2 regions of the Devosia neptuniae genome follow, and region 1 is predicted to be linked to the other one. Evidence: riboswitches for the same ligand, from Rfam matches in the RefSeq annotation. Region 1 holds a riboswitch; the other holds the start of a gene.

What was found. Region 1 has a riboswitch for thiamine pyrophosphate ahead of N8A98_RS03350 (YkoF family thiamine/hydroxymethylpyrimidine-binding protein). Riboswitches for the same ligand answer to the same signal wherever they lie in the genome.
Region 2: another riboswitch for thiamine pyrophosphate. It lies ahead of thiB (thiamine ABC transporter substrate binding subunit); the one in region 1 lies ahead of N8A98_RS03350 (YkoF family thiamine/hydroxymethylpyrimidine-binding protein).

What each region holds. Positions count from the first base shown of each region.
Region 1 is NZ_CP104965.1:170,058-174,466, reverse strand. Features, by position in the region: gene N8A98_RS03360 (ABC transporter ATP-binding protein) at 1-579, opposite strand, end outside; gene N8A98_RS03355 (ABC transporter permease) at 576-1,364, opposite strand; gene N8A98_RS03350 (YkoF family thiamine/hydroxymethylpyrimidine-binding protein) at 1,497-2,105, opposite strand; TPP riboswitch at 2,097-2,210, opposite strand; gene N8A98_RS03345 (branched-chain amino acid transport AzlD family protein) at 2,264-2,563, opposite strand; gene N8A98_RS03340 (AzlC family ABC transporter permease) at 2,560-3,291, opposite strand; gene N8A98_RS03335 (outer membrane protein) at 3,471-4,115, opposite strand; gene N8A98_RS03330 (sensor histidine kinase) at 4,228-4,409, opposite strand, start outside.
Region 2 is NZ_CP104965.1:2,104,184-2,108,592, forward strand. Features, by position in the region: gene N8A98_RS13125 (ABC transporter permease family protein) at 1-1,496, opposite strand, end outside; gene thiB (thiamine ABC transporter substrate binding subunit) at 1,522-2,526, opposite strand; TPP riboswitch at 2,601-2,697, opposite strand; gene N8A98_RS13135 (thiamine diphosphokinase) at 2,739-3,413, shown strand; gene rpoH (RNA polymerase sigma factor RpoH) at 3,464-4,336, opposite strand.

The DNA of each region.
Region 1 (4,409 bases):
CACATCATGGGTGATCAACAGGGCGGTCCAATTGTGGTGCTCCCACATGGTTTCGAGCCACCGCTGCATGCCGCTGCGGGTGAGGGCATCGAGCGCGCCGAACGGCTCGTCGAGCAGCAGCATGGCGCGATCCTGCACCACGGTGCGCAACAGGGCCGCGCGCTGGCGCATGCCGCCGGACAATTGCGCCGGGTAATGCTGCTCGAAGCCATCGAGCCCGAATTCGGCGAACAGGGGCGCGACGCGTTCGCGCGCCTGCTGGCGGGCCATGCCCTGCACTTCAAGGCCCAGCGTCGTATTGTCGATGATCCGCCGCCAGGGCATCAGCGCATCGCGTTGCGGCATGAAGGCGAAGGGTTGCGTCTCCTCGGCCAGCGCCACCCCGTCGAAGAAAATCTCGCCGCCATCGGGTCGCAAGCCGCCGGTCAGCAGCTTGAAAATGGTGGATTTTCCGGCGCCGGAGGGGCCGAGAATGGAGACGAATTCGCCGGGCTGCACCGATAGCGAAATATCGGCCAGCACATCGAGGTCGCCAAAGCGCTTGTGCAGATGGCGCAATTCCAGCCTTGCCGCGCTCATGGCTTGCGCTCCGCGGCCAGCTTTTCCCAGGGCATGACCAGCCGCTGGATCAGGATTGTGGTGCCGAACAGCACCAGGGTCAGCGTGGCGCTGACCAGCACGGCGGCCAGCACCAGATCGGGGCGGAAATTGTTCTTGGCGTTGAGGATGTAGATGCCCAGCCCCTTCGCCGCCCCGGCATATTCGGCAAAGATCGCGCCGACCACGGCGTAGGTGATGGAAATGCGCAGGCCGGCGAAGAAATAGGGCAGGGATGAGGGCAACCGCGCGAGGAGGAAGATGCGCAGCGGGGAGGCGCCCATCGAGGCCAGCAGGGACTCGATATCCTCCTCGGTCGCCGCATAGCCCTGCACCAGCGCCACCAGCATGGGAAAGAAGGTGACCAGAGCCACCAGCATGATCTTGGGCGTCAGGCCGAAGCCGAACCACAGCACGATCAGCGGGGCGATGGCGACCAGCGGCAGCGTCTGGCTGATGATGAAGACCGGAAACAGCGCCCGCCGTAGCGGTTTGAAAAAGTCGATCAGCACCGAGAAGATGAAGGCCGCAGCCAGCGAGCAGGCAAAACCCAACAGGGTCGCGCTGATGGTGGGCAGCGTGTTCTCGAACAGCGCCGGCCAGTTTTGTATCGCCTGGGCAACCACGCGCGACGGCGCCGGCAGGGTGGTGGGGGAAATGCCGGAGAGGCGGGCATAGAGTTCCCAAGCGAGGATCAGCGTGCCGACCGACAGCAGGGCCGGGGCGATTCTGCCGAGGCTGGACGCGATTGTGCGCGATGTGGGCATGGGGGATTTCCGGATGGGGCGCGATATCCCAACAGACCTCACCCTGAGCTTGTCGAAGGACGAGGTCGTGGCACCATGGCGGGCACGACCTCGTGGTTCGACAGGCTCACCATGAGGTCTACTGGGCGTGAGCTAGCGCGGTGTCGGGCTATTTGCCGAGACTGTCAGATCAATCGTGACGTGTCCCTCGGGCGGGCCGAACCGGCAGAGCGCTGCCTGTACCGTGGCGAAAACCGCACCGGCGTCGCCACCCAATTTAGTGCAGAAATTCTTGGCGCGATCGAAAGTGCCGGACTGCTTGAGAAAGTCGATACAGCCGTAGATTTCGTCCATGTGATCGTTCGTATCCATCACATAGAGCGAAAATTGCGCCGCGCTCGGCATGTCGGTCACGGGGGCCGCTTGCACGGAATCCAGCGCCATCTGCTTGCGCTGGTCCAGCGGCAGGACGGGCCCGCCATATTCGGTGGTGTAGCAGACAGCATCATCGGGCTCGCCCGGGCAGCCGCGGGAAATGGTGGCATGCAGCACGCAATGCTTGCCGCTTTTCGCTGCCGCGACGAACAGATCGCGCATGGCCGGAAACAGCACTTCGGGCGCACCGACCAACAGGGTGGAGATGTCGTCAGTCTGCACCTGCAGCCGATCCCGATAGGGATCGAGCGCGCTCAGCGCGCCGAGAATGACGCCGACGAAATCGTCGGCCATAGGATAAATGGAAATTTGTGCGCCAGAATACATAGCCCCGCCTCGCTCCGCTGGTATTACCCAGATCAGCTACTAGGGTTTGCAGGCTTGCCGCCCGCGTCTCAGCCCCGGCTATACGGAGCACCCCTGTGGATGGGCGCAATCAATCAGCTTGCGGCGGCAATGGCAAGCCGGTTTGTGACGGAAATTTTCTAGCCAATAAAATGCCGCAACAGCCCCGTGGCGGCGACGGCAACAATCACCGTTGGCAGCATGGAAAGGCGCGTGGCGGCGAGCAGGGTGATGGCAATGGCGATCAGATCGGCGGGATTATCGGCCACGAAATGCGGCGCGATCACCGAAATCAGCACGCAACCGGGCGCCGCTTCCATGAGGGCGGTGGCGCGGGGGCTGAGCGTGCGATTGCGCAGCACCAGATAGCCGATGATCCGCGTGCAATAGGTGGCCGAGGCCATCAGCACGATGGTGAGAACGGTCAAGGGATCGATCATGCCTCGTCTCCCGCCAGCACATAGGCCGCGATCAGGCCGGACACGGCGCCGGCGGCCACATACCAGGCACCGGGCACGACGAGATACGTCACCGCGGCGACGACCAGACTCACCAGCCAGGGCCGGGCTGCGGCAAAGCCCTTCCACATGCCGGCCATCAGCACCAGGAACACGGCCGGAAACGCCATGTCGAAGCCATAGGCTTCCACGTCGCCCAGCACTGGGCCGAGTGCGGCGCCCAAGGTGGTGAACGCCACCCAGGCGACATAGAAAACCAGTGCCGTGCCCAGGTAATAGGGCAGGCTGAATGCCGGCTGCAGGCCGCGTTCGGCCCGCTCCTTGGCATCGGCCAGGCCGAGTGCCCAGCTTTCGTCGGTCATGGCGAATAAAGCCGGCAGGACCTTGCGCTTGGGCAGGTGACGCAGGAAGGGCGCGATGGCCGCGCCCATCAGCAAATGCCGGCTATTGACCAGGAAGGTGATGGCCACGATCAGCACGATATGGGGCGGCGAGGTCCAGAGCTGGATGGCGGCAAATTCCGAGCCGCCGGCAAAGTTCAGCCCGGTCATCAGCGGCACTTCGATGACGCTCAGGCCCTTTTGCGCGGCCTGCGCGCCCAGCACCAGCGCATAGGGGATGATGCCGAGCAGAACCGGAATGCAGCCCTTGATGCCGCGCCAGAGTTCGGAACGAATGGGGGCTTGCTCCATGCTCGCCGCGCCGTCCATCGCGCTCATAATAGTCTCCTGCCGCCCGGGCGGTTTGCCCCAAAGGCGGCTCTTGTAATCCAGTTCGGGCGATTGGGGTGTGAAAAACGAAAAAATCGGAGCCGAAGCCCCGATTTTCCGTGTCGTGCCGATGGAGGTCAATGCACGAGGAGCGGCCGCAATGCAGCGCGGCCGTTATTTTAGAAGCGGTAGTTCACGCCGAGAGTGACGGCATGATTGGTCAGATCGTCGGTGCGGCCCACGCCGGCAACGGCGCTGTCCACGTCGAAATAGCGGGTCTGCAGATATTCGGCGCGCACGCTGATATTGTTGCCCAGATCCTGCTCGACGCCTGCGCCGAACACGGCGCCGGCGTAGGTGTCCTTGCCCGAAGTGGTGGTGCCCAAGGGCTCCAGCTCAGCCAGCGAAACGCCGGCTGTGCCGTAGATCAGGGTGCTGCCCAGCGCCACGCCGGCGCGGCCCTTGGCGGCCAGCGACCAGTTCTGCGTCAGGCCGGCATCGGGGGTGAGTTCGTAGCGCAGCTCGTCGCTGAGCGTGCCCGAGACTTCGCCGCCGACCACGAACTGGTCGAACTGCTGCAGATAGCCGGCCTGGACGCCGCCCGAGAAGTTGCTGTTGTCGAAATCGTCGGCGCTGACCACGCCGGCATGGGCACCAGCGTAAAAGCCGGCCCAGGTGTCGCTGGCGACGGCCAGGCCCGCGTCGGGATAGGCGATCTGGGCGGGCGCCGGGGTATAAAGATCGGCAGCCTGGGTGGCGGAAACCGATGCGACGACGGCAGTGCCGCTCAGCAGGGCGGCGAGGGTAAGGGTGCGAAGGGACACTTGGGTTATACTCCTGAGAAATCGCTGCGCAGCGGGCGGTTTGGTCCGCCTCGGCATGAGGCGCTTGTCCGCTGTACTGACGCCAGATTGATCCCCCAAGATTGCGTGGGCCTTACAGTGCCGGCTCCAATTCCTTTTTTGTTGCAGCGGCCCGCAACAGTGGCAGTGTGACGATGACGCTGGCCCCGCCCGAGGGCGCGTCGGCAATGGTGATATAGCCGTGGTGGCGCCGCACAATGGCTTCCACCAGGTTGAGGCCCAGCCCCGCGCCGTGCGAGGATGGCTTGACGCGAT
Region 2 (4,409 bases), 1.9 Mb from region 1:
TCATTGCCGCGATAGGCGCCCAGCGCCCGGAACATCATCAAAGGCAGGGTCTGGAAATCCTGCGTGCCGAATAGGGCGATGACACCCAGATCGCCCAGCGAAAAGCAGAAGGCCAGCGCCAGCATGACGCCGATATCCTTGCCGAGCAGGGGATACTCGACAGCCATGAATTGCCGCCACCCGGATAGATCAAGCGAGCGGATCAGCTTGCCGCGCGTCCGTGCGATAGCCTCAAAGGGCGGGCCGAGCGTGGCCATGGCGAAGGGCAGAGCCAAGAGACTATTGCCCAGAATGACCACATAGGGCGCGGCCAGCGCCGGCGCCACGCCCAGATTACGGGCCAGCAGGAAAAAGCCCAGCGACAGCACCACGGCGGGCACGGCCAGATAGGCAAAGGCCGGCATGCCCAGAATGGTGCGCACCAAGCTGTTGGATGTCGCGCCGCGCCCCATGGCGAGCGTGAGGGCTAGCACCAGCGTCAGCAGCGCCGAGCTGGTGCCGATGACCAGGCTCGACAGCGCTGCCCACCAGAAGGCCGATTGCGACAGCAAGCGCCCAAAGCCGCCCAGCACGCCATCGATCAGCACCGAGGCGAGGGGCAGCACGAAGGCGATGGTGCACAGGATCAGGACTATCGCTTGCAGCAGCCGCGCGGCGCCGCCATCGCGCCAGCTTGGCGTCGTGGACGGACCAAGGCTCGTTGGGATGGGCGCCAGCGCCGAGGCAATGAGGATGACCACGGAGCAAACCCCAATCTGCGTCAGGGCCAAGAGGACCGCCGCGCGCAGGTCGAAATCCTGGCGGACGGCGGCATAGATGGCCACTTCCAGCGTCTGGTTGGCTGGCCCGCCCCCGAGCAACAGCACGATGGGGAAGCTGGTGAAGGCGAGGAGGAAAATGATGGCGCCCAGCCCCGGCAGGGTGCCGCGCAACGCGGGCCAATCAATGATGGAAAAACGCCGCCAGGCGGAGAGGGCGAGCGATTGCCCGGTCTTGAGGCGGGGCTGAGGAATGGCGTCGAGCCGGGCCAGCATGATGCGGGCGGCAAAGGCGCCATCGAGAATGACATGGGCAAACAGGATGCCCGAGAGCCCGAACGCGGGATTGCCGATCGAGGTGCCGAACAGGGCATTGCTGGCCTGATTGATCCAGCCGCTGCGGCCCCAGATGGAGAGCAGTCCAAACGCCACCACCATGCCGGGGGTGACGATGGCCGAAGCGAACAGCCCGACTACCAGATCGCGCCCGGGAAACCGCAACCGGTTCAGCGCCCAGGCCAGTGCCATGCCGACGGTGAGCGAGAGCAATGTAGTCAGCCCCGCCTGGATAGAGGTCATCCGCAGCAGGTGAGGAATATCCACCCGCCCGGCGCCGCTGGCCTGATCGGTCGCCGCGCTGAAGATGGACCAGAGGACGAGCGCGATCAGGATGGCAATGGCGAGGGCCAAGGCCGCGGCGGCGGCAATGCGCGCAGGGCGGTGGGGCAGAATGGCCATGGCTATTTGCCCCACGCGCCGGCCCCTACTGAATCGCCTTAAGCATCTCATCAATCCAGGCAGCCGAATTCGCCTCGATCTCCGCTTCCGGCAGCGTCAGCGTCTTCTCCGGCTGCGGCAATGTCCCAAAAGCCGGGTTCAGCTCATAACCAAGATCGATCACCGGGAACATCCAATTGGTCGTCGGAATGATCTTCTGCGCGTCCGCCGAGGTCAGATAATCGAGAAACTGGAAGGCCAGTTCCTGATGCTTGGAGGATCTGAGCACGCCGGCCACTTCGGTCTGGGCGAAATGGCCCTCCGTGAACAAAGCGGCTTTGATCGTGTCGTCATCTTCCTCGACAATGTGGTAGGCGGGCGAGGTGGTGTAGGAGAGCGCCATGTCGGCCTCGCCCTCGAGGAACAGATTATAGCTCTCGCTCCATTCCCGCGTCACGGTCAGGATATGTGGCTTGAGCCCGGCCCAGATTTCGGGGGCACGGTCGCCATAGGCGGCCTTGATCCACAGCACGAGGCCCAGGCCCGGGGTGGCCGAACGCGGGTCCTGAATGACGATCTTGAAATCGTCCGGCATGGCGATCAGCTCTTCAAACGACTTGGGCGGATTGGCCACTTTGTCACTGTCGTAGACAAAGGCGAAATGGGCGTAGTCGAAGGGCACAAAATTCTTGTCGGTCCAGCCATAGGGCAGCGTCAGTTCGTCGAAATAGAAATTGTGCTCGGCAAACAGGCCCGTGTCGCGCGCTTCCCCGGCAATGGCGGTGTCGAGCCCCACGATCAGATCGGCTTCGGTGGTGGCGCCTTCGAGCTGCACGCGGCGCAGCGTGCCGATGGAGCTGTCGGCGGCCACGAAATCCACCGTGCATTTGCAGATCGCTTCAAAGCCGGCCTTCAGGCCGGGGCCGGGGCCCCATTCGGCGGCGAAGCCGTCATAGGTGTAAATCTTGAGATTTGGCACGTCCTGGGCGAATGCCGGGGCTGCGAGCAGCCCGGCAAAGACCGCAAGCGCCAGAGAGGTGGATTTGACCATGGGGTCATCCCTTCATCGGTTCATGCGGTCATGGGTGAAGGGACAGGTGTCAATGGCCGAGGCGCAACGAGACGCTCTTGCCATCTCGAACTTCCTCCGCCAGCATGACCTGGTTCAGGTTCAATGGGTAATTCTCAGCTCCGGAAACCCGGAACACCCCAGCGAGACGCCTGAGACTTAGTGCGAGAATTGTGACAGTGCAAGAGACTTCCGTGAGCGGCGCGGATGGGCTGCCCATCGTGTTTGACGGCCCATTGGCCGTTGTCGGCGGCGGGGTGGTAGACCCGGCTTTGCTGGTCGAATTGGCAGGGCGCGGCGTGGCCCTGGTCGGGGCCGATGGCGGGGGCGACGCGATCGGGGCGGCGGGTCTCACCCCGGCCGCGATCATCGGAGACCTCGATTCCCTCGCCGACCGCGCCGGCTGGGAGCGCCGCACCAGGGTGATCCACCTGGCCGAGCAGGAAACCACCGATTTCGAAAAGGCGCTCTATTCGACAACGGCGCCAGTGACGCTGGCGCTGGGCATGACCGGCAAGCGGCTCGACCACACTCTGTCGGCGCTCAATGCCATGCACAAGTTCGCGCCCAGCCGCCATCTGCTGCTGGTGGATGAGGTCGATGTGGCGCTGGCGGTGATTGGCCCGTTCAGCTTCCAAGCCACCAAGGGCGAGCGGGTATCGCTCTATCCCCTCGCGGAAGTCAGCTTCACCCACTCCGAAGGCCTGCTCTACCCGCTGGACGGCTTGACGCTGGCGCCGGGCGGGCGGCTGGGCACCTCCAATGCGGGGCTCGGCGGCCGCGTCGAGATCGTCCCGGCCGATGCCACGCCCTGGCTGCTGATCCTGGGCAAGGCGCGGCTGTGGGACATGGTGCGGGCGAATTTGTAGGCACAAAAAAGGCGGGCACTAGGCCCGCCTTTTCCATATTTCTCATGCGCTCACGCAGCGCTGCGGGCGGCTTCCTTGACGGCGTCCTGCACCTTTTCAAAGGCGCGGACTTCGATCTGGCGGATGCGCTCGCGGCTGACGTCATATTGCTGGGCCAGCTCTTCCAGCGTTGCTGGATTTTCCTGCAGGCGACGGGCGTTGAAGATGGCGCGTTCGCGTTCGTTGAGCACGTCCATGGCATTGGTCAATAGACCCATGCGCTCGGAATATTCTTCGCTTTCGCCCAGCGTGGTTTCCTGGCTCGGCGTGTCGTCGACCAGCCAATCCTGCCATTCGGAGGTGCCCTCGTCGGCCCGCATGGGCGAGTTCAGCGAGGCATCGCCCGACAGGCGCGCATTCATCGACACCACATCGTCTTCGGTGACGTTGAGCGTGGTAGCGATCTGCTTGATCTGGTCGGGATGGAGCGAACCATCATCGAGCGCAGCGATCTGCCCCTTCACCTTGCGCAGGTTGAAGAACAGGCGCTTTTGCGCGGCGGTGGTGCCGATCTTGACCAGGCTCCAGCTGCGCAGCACATATTCCTGAATGGCAGCTCTAATCCACCACATGGCATAGGTGGCCAGGCGGAAGCCCTTTTCGGGCTCGAAGCGCTTGACTGCATGCATCAGGCCCACATTGCCTTCCGAGATCACTTCGGAAATGGGCAGGCCATAGCCGCGATAGCCCATGGCGATTTTGGCCACGAGACGCAGATGCGAGGTGATTAGCTTCTGGGCCGCGCCGGGATCGGCGTGCTCCTTGTAGCGCTTGGCGAGCATGTATTCTTCATCCGGTTCCAGCATGGGGAACTTGCGGATTTCCTGAAGATAGCGGCTCAGCCCACCTTCGGCTGAAAGGACTGGCAAATTTGTTTGGGCCATGGATGCACCCCTTTCCTGATATCCCCCACGCTAGTGGCGCCGGATTGCCGCTACATTGCGAAAAATGCGATTG